DNA from 2 places in the Marinomonas sp. PE14-40 genome. Region 2 is predicted to be linked to the other one. Evidence: predicted binding sites of a transcription regulator. Region 2 holds the regulator's gene; the other holds the start of a gene.
What was found. The regulator FNR, encoded in region 2, switches genes on or off when oxygen is low (the NO sensors DNR and NnrR bind a similar motif). The targets are predictions, from matches to a motif close to TTGATNTANATCAA.

Region 1: ccoM (cytochrome c oxidase subunit CcoM) is a predicted target of FNR. The motif match lies at 4,225-4,238, and genes of this name have one in related genera.

The regions. Positions count from the first base shown of each region.
Region 1 is NZ_CP130700.1:2,907,063-2,914,556, forward strand. It holds gene Q0A08_RS13515 (HlyC/CorC family transporter) at 1-625, shown strand, start outside; gene Q0A08_RS13520 (NUDIX hydrolase) at 661-1,230, shown strand; gene Q0A08_RS13525 (NGG1p interacting factor NIF3) at 1,227-1,535, opposite strand; gene Q0A08_RS13530 (DUF72 domain-containing protein) at 1,569-2,432, opposite strand; gene greB (transcription elongation factor GreB) at 2,432-2,938, opposite strand; gene Q0A08_RS13540 (hypothetical protein) at 3,000-3,350, opposite strand; gene Q0A08_RS13545 (DUF2489 domain-containing protein) at 3,374-3,832, opposite strand; gene ccoM (cytochrome c oxidase subunit CcoM) at 4,057-4,170, opposite strand; gene Q0A08_RS13555 (alpha/beta hydrolase) at 4,314-4,988, opposite strand; gene Q0A08_RS13560 (hypothetical protein) at 5,082-6,077, opposite strand; gene dinB (DNA polymerase IV) at 6,365-7,411, opposite strand.
Region 2 is NZ_CP130700.1:1,007,365-1,014,858, forward strand. It holds gene Q0A08_RS04590 (FixH family protein) at 1-89, shown strand, start outside; gene Q0A08_RS04595 (heavy metal translocating P-type ATPase) at 86-2,464, shown strand; gene ccoS (cbb3-type cytochrome oxidase assembly protein CcoS) at 2,480-2,638, shown strand; gene Q0A08_RS04605 (sulfite exporter TauE/SafE family protein) at 2,635-3,318, shown strand; gene hemN (oxygen-independent coproporphyrinogen III oxidase) at 3,421-4,788, shown strand; gene fnr (fumarate/nitrate reduction transcriptional regulator Fnr) at 4,818-5,579, shown strand; gene Q0A08_RS04620 (adenine phosphoribosyltransferase) at 5,601-6,143, shown strand; gene Q0A08_RS04625 (YfaZ family outer membrane protein) at 6,195-6,746, opposite strand; gene ttcA (tRNA 2-thiocytidine(32) synthetase TtcA) at 6,756-7,494, opposite strand, start outside.

The DNA of each region.
Region 1 (7,494 bases), 1.9 Mb from region 2:
TAACGAAGTGATTGGCATTGACATTGAAGACTCTATAGATGAGATTATCACTCAAATTTGTAGTTCAAGACACACCCGCATGCCAGTTTATAATGGCGAGATAAACAAGGTTATTGGTATTCTTCACGCAAGACATGCCGCAATGTTTTTACGCGACCCTAACCCGTCAAAAGCAGCCCTACTAAAAGCAACAGTAGAACCTTATTTCATCCCTGAAAGCACTTCACTAAACACTGTTTTGCTTAACTTCCAAAAACAACACCAACAAATGGGGTTAGTGGTAGATGAGTACGGCGATGTTCAAGGCATTGCAGCCCTTGAAGATGTGCTTGAAGAAATTGTTGGTGAATTCACCCAACCCACCCAAGATGAAGAAGATGAGATTGTCTCCCAAGATGATGGCTCTTTCCGCATTGATGGCTCAATCCATATACGTGAAATCAACAAAACATTGGATTGGTCACTACCAACAGACGGCCCAAAAACACTTAATGGTCTAATCATAGAAACACTGGAATTTATTCCAGAAAATCAGATGAGCCTAAAAGTGGATGATTACATTATTGAAATTCAAGAGATAGAAGACAAGGTCGTTAAATACGCCAGACTACTCAAACACATTTAAATAGCAGACAAATATAGCTAGAGAAGTTTAATACTATGACACAGAAAAAGCGTTTTTGCCCTCAATGTGGCACCCAGGTTAACTTCTCTATCCCTGCTGGCGACAATAGACCAAGAGCAGTTTGCCCTGCATGCCATCATATTGATTATGATAATCCGAGATTAATTACCGGCACCATCCCTATCTACCAAGGAAAAATCCTACTTTGCCGTCGCAACATAGAGCCGAGACGTGGTTACTGGACCCTTCCAGCAGGCTTTATGGAAAACCAAGAATCTACTAGTAGCGGTGCACTAAGAGAAACGCTAGAAGAGTGTGGCTCTCATGCTATATGCAGACAAGCCTTTAGCATGATAAGCATTCCTCAAATAGATCAGGTACATCTTTTCTATCTTGCTGATTTACCAAAAGCAGACTTTCACACCACTGAAGAAAGCTCAGAAGTCGAGCTATTCGAACTTAACGATATTCCCTGGTCAGAACTCGCCTTTAATAGTATCACTCGTACTTTAAAGCTCTACCTTGAAGATGTAAAAAACGGGAGCTTCGGCTTTCATGAAGAAACCCTCATGATAGACTTCTTGCCGCCACTCAAAACCTTTTAAGACTCAACTTTGATTAGGTGGTACGCCACCTCCTCAAAAGGATGAGCAGCCTTTAATGCTTGTATCACAACCTCTTTAAGAGATGATTTCAATATCATCTCTACTCGATACTCCACTAACCTCTCCAACTCCCCTATTGTTCCAACAAAAGGGTTTGCACTTGCATTAGGACGAAACTGCCCCTGCCCTTTCACCTGCCAACAACAAGCCTCATAATCACCAATTGCCCCTGCCCCCACATAAAACAAAGCCTCTTTTACTTCTTCAAGATGAGATTCAGGCACATAAAACACAAGAGAGTACATAGGTTATTTCCCCAGGGTCATTCATTTATTAAATCAAAGCAATAAAGACTGCTCAGGTTTACTAGGTAAGTTAAGTATTGGGATATAAGCAGGCAATAACGCCGCTATTTTTTGCTCAAGCGTCACCGCCAACAAAGGCGCAGCAACATTATCAGACGAGTGAACAAATACATAAGGCTCACGCCCTTCAAGCAACCACTGCACTAATTTTTTTGCCCATTGATCAAGATAGATATCATTTAAAGGTAAATCCGGATGCCCAATAAACCTCACTACTGGACTATGGCCAGTTGCAATTGGATGACATGGCACCCTTGTCTTTTTCTTCTGAGCATCTAACAGGCTCTCACAATAAGCTTCTGTCGAGAATACAGGGCGAGAATCCATTATCACACGATTATGCCGATTACCTGCTAACAACCTTAGAAACTCAGACTCTTCCTCCTCTTTGTTAAAAAAAGCCTGATTGCGCACTTCTACCGACAAAGACGTTGGCAAATCCCAAGCATGACATAAAGTTTCAATTTTAGAAAAATACAAAGGAGAGACATCCTCAGGAAACTGCATCATACAAGGACCCAGCTTAGTAGAAAACGGCCTCAGTAATTCACAGAAGTTAGTGAGACTATTAACCACTTGGCCCTCATCAGAAACGCCAAGTCGATGCGTAATAGATTGAGGTAATTTAAATGCAAAACGAAAGTCATCAGGCACCTGTTCAAACCACACCTGCAGTTGATCTTGCGTTAAGTCAGCATAAAAACTACTCCCGACCTCAACCGTATCAAAGAACTTTGCATATTCACTCAAACGCCGATTATTTGCACCTTGATGTGAGTACAGCCAAGCCACCCAAGCAGGATGCTGCCATTGCGCCATACCAAAGCGTAATTGCATTATGGAATTGCCTTATACTCAATTTCCTCAACAGTATAGTTCATCAATCCTGAAGCAAGTTTAAGCTCTATTTCATCCCCTTCATGCTTTTTAAGTAGCACCTTCGCCATAGGAGAGTCGATACTAATATAGCGGGCGTCATGATCTAGCTCATCAGGACCAACGATTCGAAAATGTTTGATATTTTCTTCATCATCCTCCAAAGTCACCCAGGCACCAAAATAAACACTAGATTGATCCTCTGGCAAACGATCAACCACAGTAAAGGCTTCGAGACGTTTTTCTAAATAGCGCACTCTTCGGTCAATTTCTCTTAGCTGCTTTTTTCCATATATATATTCAGCATTTTCTGACCTATCTCCTTGAGCAGCAGCTTCTCGAACACTTTCTGTCACTTGAGGTCGCTTTTCCTTCCACAGATACTTTAATTCTGCAGTCAGCTTTTGCGCCCCTTCTTTTGTGATATAAGCGGATTTAGGCGGCATAGGTGGACGATAACGAGACATGAAAACTTCCAAAACTTAGACAAACATCAATTCAAGTAAACACTAACTTAAACAAAAAGCTTTAGGCACTGATCCCTTTCAAGAGAACCCCTAACTCACGTTTACCCTCAGCACTAAACCTCATACACATCTTACCATTCACCATCACACTTTCCTTTGAGTAATCCTCATCTATTTCAATGCAAGCTAAACGAAGCAGCTCTAACTCTTCTGAGGTAAGGTTAACGGCACCAATAAACAAGTACCAATCAGTGCAAGGAAGATCCCCAGTAATGGCATGCTGAAGCAAAAAACAACAATAACTGCGATCAACCCGATAATAGGGCATACTGGATCTAAACTTATAAAAGAAGTAAAAAACCAAAGCAAACAAACTAAAGACAATAAGAACAAGTCCAACGAAGGCCAGCATTTACACTCCCCAACCTCCAAAAACTATTTCAAAGGATACTCAAGCAGAGCGACCTTAGCTTGCTCTAAGTCATCTTGATATCGTGCTTCACACTTCATCATTTCCATTCTGAATTTTCTACGAGCATCTTTGGGTAAATCATTCCAACCTTCATGAGTTGGGATATGCTCAGTTTCAGCATATACCTTATAAAACACACCAATTGTTTCATGCTCTGACAAATCCAAGCTTAACTGATCTAACAAGGTTTTCACTCTTATACTAGCTTCCATCCAACCTAAGTCTTCAGATCCAACCACTTTAAGCAGTACATGAATGCTTTCAATGCGTTTTTTACGACCCTCTAGTATGTTTTTCTCAGCCTCTTTCATTTCTACTTTCCGCTTATTATCTAGCTTAAGCTGACGAGAAATGACCCAAGCAAGAGCCGCAATAACAAGAACGCCAAAAATGATGGCAAGAATAACACTAGTAGTAGACATATTAGCCTCGATAAAGCGTGGATACAGGCGCTAAGCACCTTTTTAAAGGCGATATTATGAGGGAATCAAGTGAATCCGACAATCAAGAAGATAAGAATTAACTGCCAAACAATAAAAACGGAATTAAAACAGAAGGAAGGGAATTAGAATTCAACTATGCCAACAGAAAACTCATTCAATCATCAATTGAATTCTAATTTTTGAAATAAGACGTTAAGATTTGATTACTTAACTTCTTTCTTATACTTTCTATAACCGACATAACCAAAACCAACAAAAAATGCCACCATTAGCCCAACAATAATCAAACCTGAAACAACAACAGAGTCTAAAAACATAACTGCTCTCCTTTATAATTAAGAGCAATTATGTGCCTATCCCCTAAACAGTTAATGACATAAATCAATTGTTTTTTTGACCAGACCAGCATCTGAGCACTTTCTTGATTTAAATCAGAAAACCCCTAACGTGAAATTCAAACTTAATTTATTGAAAATACCTTCTGTATCCATCGAGAAATATCAACAACCTGTTCAGGGCATACAGAATGAGGCATTGAATAAGAGGCCTTCTCTATTTGGTAACCCTTATTCTCCAGTTCACCATGAGCGCGAACCGCCAATTCATAAGGTACAACCGGATCCTGTGTACCATGATGAATAAGTAAAGGGGTTTGCCCATTCACCGAATCTGTCGCCTCCGGGATTAAATTAGCATCAGCCAAGTAAGTCGACAAAGCCATGATACCAGCTAATTTATACTTACCTAACAACCCTACTTGGTAGGCAATCACGCCACCCTGCGAAAAACCAGCAACCAAAATACGCTCTGCAGGAACACCCTTTTCAATTTGAAACTCTATCAATTGAGTAATCTGATCCACAGACTCATCAATATTAGCCATATCAACTTTACGCTCTAGTGACATTTCTAGAATGTCGTACCAAGCTCGCATCGGCATACCACCATTGATAGTAACAGGACGCATTGGCGCATGCGGGAAGATAAAACGAATAGCGGCACTTTGTGGTAAATTTAAAGAAGGTACAATTGCTTTAAAATCATTACCATCTGCCCCTAACCCGTGTAACCAGATCACGGCAGCATCTACTTGATGAGTCGTTTCTAACGTTAAAAATTCAAGCGTTTTAGACAAGGCAAATCTCCATAAAACAATAAAAAAGGCTATCGAACAAAGCTCGATAGCCTAGCATAATTTACTTTAAAACCCTCTAATCAATAAAAAGTTTTAATGATGTGTTGGGAACTGCACCTTAGTAACAGTTTGTTGTTCGTCAAGCTTCAGTAATACATCTACCTTATCCGGCATAACAGACATCATATGCTTAGTAAGTCGTTCGTAATACTGCATAAAGGACTTAAGCTCATCATCAGACATAACAGTAAGATCTATTTTATTTAAACCATCACCATGTATATCTAATAAATGTTCCTCTAATAACCTTTCTTGCTTATTACGCCAGTCATAAACAACATCATAATTTGGCGCCTGCATCCATAACATCAACTCAATACGCGCAAACAATTGTTTATAATCTTCTTCTAAGTACTGGTTAACTTGCTGCCGCCAAACACCTTCTATATCCAAATCTTTTTCAAGCTGATTAATAGGATCAACTAAAGATTGCTTTTGTTCAGGCATACCAACACACCAGCCTTCAAATAATATGACATCAATCGGCCCTTCAACCTCTTGCCAATCTTTAACATGCCGCCTTTCATCAGTGGACTTATCAAAGCAAGGCAAGCGCATCACCTCTCCAGCCTTAAGATCTGCCAACCTATCTAATATATTATTTATCAAGGCAAGATCGTGTGTCCCAGGTACACCACGAGTCATAAACATAGGATGGACATCTCGCGCCATATGTTCTCGCTCAACTCGTGTTTTGTAGAAATCATCGATACTTAATACTATGGTTTTTTTATCGTATGCCTTGTATAAAACATGACTTAACACTGTGGTAAACACAGTTTTTCCGCAACCTTGTACCCCACCCATACCTATAACTAAAGGATGGGACCTTGGTTGCGCTAGTTGCGCTATCCAATGGGCAAAAGGCAAATAAAGATCCTCTAAGTGATCACTTAGAGAGACATCCGCATATAAAGACTTTAAGGTCTGTTCAACATCAAAGCGTAATCTAGGAATGAGAGAAGCTTGATCAGTGGTAAAAACACTTTGCTGCAACTGGTTCCAGGTTAAGGCCTGTATATTCATCATTAACCACCTCCAAAAAATTAGGGATGGTGCAACTAACCCAATACCAAGCTTTGAGAACTGTCAGTAGATAGCTAAACACTAAAATTTAAAAAGTAATTCACAGTCAATAACTTAACTCTTTAGGTTTCGCTAAGGCTCGCTATTAAATTTTATGATAAAGACAGCTGTGCTTCTAGGCATGTTCGCATCATCCTTGATAAACTATAGTCGCTCTCCTCTTTTTTCCCAGTTTTTTTGAGACCTACTCATTTAAGCTAAATACTCAGTTTTTCACTTAAAGCTTCCACCTAAAACAAGGTCAACTGCTTTTCAGACACTGCTTTTAACCTATAGCCAACACCAATTAGCCTAACTGGCATCTGACGCCTAGCATAAGCCTCTCTCAGCAAATCAGTGAAAAAAGCAAGTTCATCACCTGCTACATAAGCGGTTTCAATCGTGGTTTGTTGAAAATCAGAAAACTTAAGTTTCAAATAATATTTACCCAGTTGCGCCAAGCCTTTTTTGCTTTTAATCCGTCGCCCCAACTCTCGCAACAAATCAGGTAATTTTGCCTCACAAGCCGCAACCCCTTTTAGATCTTCAGCAAAAGTCGTCTCAACAGAAATGCTTTTACGCACAGAGTGACTCTTAACAGATCTATTATCAACACCATAAGACAGCTGCTGCAAACGATACGCCCAACTACCAAACTGCTGCGACAATAAAAAATAATCTACCTTTTGCAACTCTTCACAAGTTTCTACATTTAGTTTGGCTAACTTTTCTTGAGCCACTCTCCCAACCCCATGAATACACTTTACTGGAATCGACCGAACAAAATCTTCCTGCTGACTTGGATCTACCACGAACTGACCATTGGGTTTATTCCAATCACTGGCCACTTTGGCTAGAAATTTATTCACAGCAATACCCGCAGAAACAGTTATTCCTACCGCCTCAAATATTCGCTGGCGAATCTCTTCTGCAATTAAAGTCGCACTGCCATAACATAGAGAGCAATCTGTCACATCCAAATAGGCTTCATCTAAAGATAGCGGTTCAATTTTTAAAGTATAATCTTGAAAGATGGCATGCATCTGCCGCGACGCTAGGCGATATTTTTCCATATTGCCCCTTATTAAAACTAAATTGGGACATAAACTTACCGCCTTAGCGGAAGACATAGCCGAACGCACCCCGTATTCCCTTGCCGCATAATTTGCAGTAGCAATGACACCTCTCGCATTTGCCTGCCCACCTATGGCTAAAGGCACTTCCCTCAATGCAGGGTCATCACGCATTTCTACCGCTGCAAAGAAGCAATCTGCATCTATATGTATAATTTTACGCATAGAAACACCGTTTAACTGTATATTTATACAGCATTATGAAAGAGCATTAACAAAAACTCAAGCATCGAAAAAATCAATCACCA
Region 2 (7,494 bases):
GGAATTTATATCTGGAATCTGCTGTTGGCTGGCAAATTAGCGCAAGACTAAACCTTACCGACTCTAATTACACCCAATTCAAACTATGAGTCAAAACACTTGCTACCATTGCGGTGAGGATGTCCCTAAAGACCTAAATATCCAAAGTAAAGTCGACGACCACGTTGTCGATTTTTGCTGTTATGGTTGCCAAGCAATCGCCGAATTTATTAATGGGGCAGATTTAAGCAATTATTATCAACACAGAACTGAAAAAGCTCAAAATGCTCAAAATAAGTCTGAGTTTGAGAACAAATTTACATTAATTAAAGACCCCGACCTCTACCCTTTATATGTGTTTGAAAATAATGATGTCCATCACATTCAAATTAGCTTAAAGGGCATGACTTGCGCTGCCTGTGCTTGGCTGATCGAAACAAGGCTTTCACAACTTGATGGCATATCCAGCATCCACATCAACTTAAGCACGTCTTTAGCTACACTTGAATGGCAGCCAAGTAAAATTGACATCACACACATAGCCGAAGAAGTTCAATCTCTCGGCTATCAAGCAAACCCCTATCGTGCTGACAAAACTGATATCGACATCAAAAAAGCCAAGAAAACATCTATTATAAGATTAGGTGTAGCAGGTGTTGGCATGATGCAAGTTATGATGAGCGCCATAGCACTCTATGCTGGCGACATCCAAGGAATGGATCAAAATCTTAAATCACTGATTAGTTGGTTAAGTTTTGCGTTTGCCACTCCCGTTGTTTTATTTTCAGGTTTTCCATTTTTTAAAGCCGCATTACGAGACCTAAAAACTCGTCATTTCACTATGGATTTACCTGTTTCACTTGGAATAGGGCTTGCTTACACTGCCAGCATTTACTCTATGGTTAGTAAAACAGGCCATGTTTACTTTGATTCTGTCACCATGTTCACATTTTTCTTATTGCTAGGACGCTTTCTAGAAGAAGCCGCAAGACATAAGTCTTACAGCAACAACCGCAATCAGCAGGAACTCTCAAGCGCTTGGCTGATTAAAGAGGACGAGCAAACGGTTGAAATACCGCTAAGTAAGATATCTGTTGGTGACACCATACTCATAAAATCGGGAGAAAATATCCCTGTTGATGGCATCATTACTAAAGGAAGCACAAGTATTGACGAATCAAGTTTAACAGGCGAATACTTACCCATATCAAAAGTAATTGGAGAAAGTGTTGTCGCACAAACAATTAATGTTGAGCAAAATATTGAAATCCAGGTATCAGCAATAGGAAAACAAACTCGCGCAGCCGCAATAGAACGCTTAACCGATAGAGCACTGAGTGAAAAACCTAAAATTGCTAAAATTGCAGATAATGTTGCTCATTATTTCGTTATCCTAGTCCTTATTTGCGCCAGCCTCACATTTATAGGCTGGACACTTGCAGGGTCAGATGAAGCCTATTGGATTATGATTAGCGTATTAGTCGTCACTTGCCCCTGCGCTTTATCACTAGCGACACCTGTGGCTCTAACATCAGCGACCAACAAACTTAAAGAGTTTGGATTACTCGTCACAAGAGGACATGTTATTGAGTCACTTGCTCGATGTAAGCATATTATATTTGATAAGACAGGCACTCTTACCCATGGTCAATTTGATATTAGTCATGTTGATGCTATTGATAAAAACCAATGCTTACATATAGCAAGCGCACTTGAGAGCGAGTCTATTCACCCAATCGCAAAAGCTTTTAGACAAATATCCCCCTTTAAAGCAAATAACATTATTAATCACACCGGCCTTGGTGTTGAAGGGATGATAAACGGCGAACGTTATTTACTAGGCAATCTGAAGTTTATTTCAAGCTTAGACAATAAAACAAAACCGAGCGCTTCTGACTTCACTGGTTTAACGCTATATTTAGCTAAAGTAAACACTGGAATTATTGGAACCATTTACCTTCAAGACAGACTAAGACCCCATAGCCAAGAAGCAATAAGTGATCTAAGACATAATAGAATTCAGGTGAGTTTATTAACGGGCGATACAAACGAGTCGGCAAACTCTGTGTTAAGCCCTGAGGCATTTGATCACTTTAAATGCCAAATGTCACCTGAAGAAAAGTGGCAATGGATCAACTCACAAGATGACAAAACTAACATTTTAATGGTTGGTGACGGTCTAAATGATGTTCCTTCACTGGCAGGAGCTAATACATCAATTGCCATGGCTGCAAGCTCTGATTTAGCAAAAATCCATGCTGATGCAGTATTGATTAATAGCCAAATTAATACAATCAATCACTCAATTAAGTTAGCCAAAAAGTGCCAAACAATCATAAAGCAGAATTTATTTTGGGCCGCTAGCTACAACGCCATCATGCTACCCGCCGCTATTCTTGGCTATGTTCCTGCCTGGGCTGCAGCAATTGGTATGGCACTTAGTTCATTATTAGTTGCCCTTAATGCTAGCCGCCTTTCTAAATAAACTATTGGAGAAAAAATGGAAAGCCTTTACCTACTAATCCCAATTGCAGCAATCTTTGTTTTTATCGCAGTCGCTATCTTTACTTGGGCGGTTAAAAAAGATCAATTTGAAGACCTTGACCGTGAAGGTCAAAGAATACTATTCGAAGAAGATGATAACGACAAAAACAAATGAGCGAATTCGACCTTTTAACTGCATTTCTTATTGGACTTGCTGGTGCAGGGCACTGCTTTGGCATGTGCGGAGGTATCATAAGCGCCCTTTCTTTCAACACACCTAATAGCAAAGGATTGCTAGCAACACAGTTAAATTACAATTTAGGGCGAATTACTAGCTACTCTATCCTAGCCCTTGTTTTTAGCTTCTTCTTTCAGTCTTTTAGCGATTATTATGAAAGCGCCAGTTATGCACTAAGAACCTTTGCAGCCACTATTCTCTTTCTCATGGGCCTTTATCTTTTAAAACAGTCACAACTAATATTAAAAGTTGAAAAGCTTGGCTCATTTGGCTGGCAATATATAGCCCCTTTCGCAAAGAAATTATTACCTATCAAAACCAGAAAACAAGCCTTTTTAGCTGGCTTTGTTTGGGGCTGGCTACCCTGTGGACTTGTTTATTCCAGTTTAATTTGGATCTCAGCTAGATCCACACCTTTTGAAGCCATACTACTTATGCTTGCATTTGGGCTTGGCACCATGCCGGCAATGTTAGCTACCGGAATATTCAGTAAAAGCCTAAAAGAAAGCTGGAAACAGTACCACCTCAATACCGTTAGCGGTGTCTTTATGCTGATTTACGCTATTTGGACATTTCCATTTTTCCAAAACTTAATACAAGCTGCTTTCCTTAGATAGCGCCATATTTATAAAACACGCCAACCAAAAGGCTGACATATATCAATTTTTAAATTTCCTTAGCAGTTAAAATACTATAAGAATTTTTAATAGGACGTTTAGATGCTCTGGAATACACAACTCATTCAAAAATATAATATTTCGGGTCCTAGATATACCTCTTACCCTACTGCACCTCAATTTAGCAGCAACATTAGCAAGCTCTCTTTAATTGAAGAAATGCTGATGCCCTCAAAAAAACCATTAAGTCTCTACTTTCATGTCCCCTACTGCGCAAAGCTTTGCTATTACTGTGCGTGCAATAAAGTAATCACAAGTAACTACAAAAAAGGCGATGAGTACCTTGAACTTCTTATTGAAGAAATTCGCCTTAAATCTTTAATGCTTAACGATGAAAGAGAAGTACAACAACTTCACTTTGGGGGTGGCACCCCTACCTTCTTATCAACCGATGCCTTTAAAAAATTGATTAACTACATCAAGCAAGAGTTCAATTTACTTCCCGATGATGAAGGTGAATACAGCATAGAGGTTGACCCAAGAGAAGTTAGCCAAGAAAAGCTGTCAGCACTAAGAGAACTCGGCTTTAACCGCCTTAGCTATGGCATTCAAGATTTTGACAAACGAGTCCAAACTACTATTAATCGCATACAAAGCTACGAATTAATTGACAGCCTAATGCAGTGTAGTCGTAAACTAGGTTATCACTCTATCAATTTCGACCTAATATATGGGCTTCCATATCAAACTGCTGAAAGCTTTGAACAAACCCTTAATCAAGTAATCAAACTTGATCCTGATAGGATTTCAGTATTTAACTATGCTCATTTACCTAAACGGTTTGCTTCTCAAAGACAGATTCCAGAAGATCAGTTACCAGACACAAATACAAAATTAGCTATTCTTAAATTATGCATCGATATGCTTACCAGTGCAGGCTATCAATACATAGGAATGGATCATTTCGCCAAACCCAAGGATGCGTTGGCAAAAGCACAAAATAAAGGAGAGTTGAAACGAAATTTCCAAGGATATACAACACATGCAAACTGTGACCTATTGGCATTTGGCACATCAGCTATCAGTCAAATAGGCAAAACATATGTTCAAAATCATACGGCGACAAAAGATTATCGCAAAAGCATTGAAAGCGGTCAGTTAGCGATTATGAAGGGATACATGAGTAATCGTGACGACCAAATAAGACATAAGGTCATTATGTCTTTAATTTGCAACTTTGAACTAGATTCAAGTGACATTGAGAGTGAGTTTAATATCGTATTTTCAAATTACTTTAAAAATGAACTATCAGAGCTTAGAAAACTAGAGAAAGACGGCATTATTAAGTTAACAAATGAGCCAATACCTTATATTAGGGTCACGGACTCTGGCAGACTTTTAATCCGCTGCATTTGCATGACTTTTGATAAATACTTAAATAACGTAATTTCATACTCTAAAGTAATTTAGAAACATAGATCAAGTTCAGGGAGATCATTATGTCTTTAGCTCTTAACAACGCTCGATTTAACAGTAAACTTACATCTCAATGCCAGAATTGCAGCCTTAGCGCGCTATGCCTGCCAATTTCTTTAGCTGATGACGATGTTAATCGATTGGATCAGATCATTGAACGTAAAAAACCTCTAAAAAAAGGGGATATTTTATTTCGTCAGGGAGACGAGTTCGAATCTGTGTATGCCGTACGTACCGGCACACTTAAAACTTTTAATATCACTAACTCTGGTGAAGAGCAAATTACAGGCTTTTACTGCCCAAGTGAGCTTCTTGGCCTTAGCGGGATAGATAAAAACATTTATCCAGTGTCTGCAAAAGCGCTTGAAACAACCACGGTGTGTGAAATTCCTTTTTCTCATTTAGAGCAATTATCTGAACAGATCCCTACTCTTAAGCATCAACTTTTTAAAGTGATGAGCCGCAAAATTTGTGATGACCAACAAATGATGGTGCTATTAGGTAAAAAAAATGCAGATGAGAAAGTCGCTTCTTTATTACTAAATTTAAGTGCGCGCTTTAAAAAACGTGGCTATTCTGCAACATCATTTAGACTTGCCATGTCTCGTGGTGAAATCGGCAATTATCTTGGTTTAGCAGTTGAAACCGTTAGTCGAGTAATCACACGTTTTCAAAAAAACGGCATGATTCAAGTTGATGGCAAAGAAATTAGCATTATCGATCTAGATCAAATGCAAAAACTAATCGGCATGTCAGAAGATTGTGATAAAATTGAAAGTATTTGATAGCTAACACAAGGCGATATAATGCTTTACGATGATTTTTACATAAAATCTTTAATACAAACAGTTGAAGACTGGCCTAAAGAAGGTATTAGTTTTAGAGACATCACTCCAATTTTCTCAGACCCTAAGGGTTTGAGAATGGTTGTTGATGCTTATATTCATAGGTATATAGCAACTGATATAAGCCACATTGCCTGCATTGATGCTCGTGGCTTTCTTATCGCTTCTATTCTTGCTTATGAGCTGCAAAAGCCTCTAATTCTTGTGCGCAAAAAAGGCAAACTACCAGGTGCAACTATTTCACAAAAGTATGCGCTTGAGTACGGAGAAGCAGAGCTAGAGATTCAAGAAGGTGCTGTATCTGAGGGTGATCAAGTATTACTCTTTGACGACTTAATAGCGACTGGTGGCACGCTTTGCGCTGCTATCAGCCTATTAAAATCACAAGGCGCTAACATCAAAGAAGTTGCAGCTATTATTGACCTACCTGATTTAAAAGGCAGTCAGATTATTAGTGACTTAGAGATACCCGTTTATAGTCTCTGCGCCTTTGAAGGCGAATAAAAAAAGGGCGCTAATTTAGCGCCCTTTTTTTTGATTCTGTTTTAGTCACACCTAGAAGTAAGCTGCTACTCCAATGTGCACACCCTCATCCAAAGTATACTTTTCACTATGATCATTAAATTCAGTTTTTACAACACTATAGCTAAAATAAACTCTTGCATTACGTGTTGCAAAATATTCCACTCTCAAATCAGCTTCGTGCTGTCTTTTCATATCTCCATAGGTGAAAAGCCCTGGGTAGTAATAACCAGATGCATATATGCTTACACGGTTAGCTTGTGGAATAATGTAACGATAATAACCACCTAATCCTACACCGTAACCTGAATCGTTAGCACCTAGATCACCCTCTACTGCACGCAATCTTGCACCAACGCCGACTTCAATAGGGTCAGCCTTATCAACAATCATTACGCCAACATAACCAGATTTACCGCCTTCAGATAAATACAAAGCACCCGCTTCAATCTCAACAGGATCTATGCTTAAAGACGCATTTAATTTAGCCGTATCATCAGATAGAGTACCTGAAACACTTGAAGCATTTGCTCCAACACTTAACAAACCAAGCGCAAAAGTAATTGCATATTTATTAAAACTCATCAATATATCCTATAGTGAAATTATATTTAATTTATCTAAGGCATCTGGACTAATAGATAAATCTTTAAAATCAAATAAATTTGTATCTGCCATATGCGACGGTACGATATTTTGCATACTTGTAAACAACGTATCGGTACGACCGGGATATTCTTTATCCCATTGTTGTAACATATTTTTGATAACCTGACGCTGTAAATTTTCTTGTGAACCACAAAGATTGCACGGAATAATCGGATATTCCTTTATTTCAGAAAAAGTCTCAATATCTTTTTCTTTACAGTATGCAAGTGGTCTAATTACCATATGACGACCATCATCACTTAACAATTTAGGCGGCATGGATTTAATTTTCCCACCAAAAAACATATTTAAAAACAAAGTTTCTAAGATATCATCTCTATGATGCCCAAGCGCAATTTTAGTTGCACCGATTTCATCCGCAAAACCATATAAAGAACCGCGTCTTAAACGTGAACATAAGCCACATGTCGTTTTACCTTCAGGTACAAGCTCTTTAACAATACTATAGGTGTCACGCTCTAGAATATGATAATCAACACCAATTGATGACAAATATTCAGGCAAAATATGTTCAGGAAAACCAGGTTGTTTTTGATCCAAGTTAACAGCAACAATACTAAACTCTATCGGAGCACTTGCTTGAAGATTTCTTAATATCTCCAACATAGTATAAGAGTCTTTACCCCCAGATAAACAAACCATGACCTTGTCATCATCTTCTATC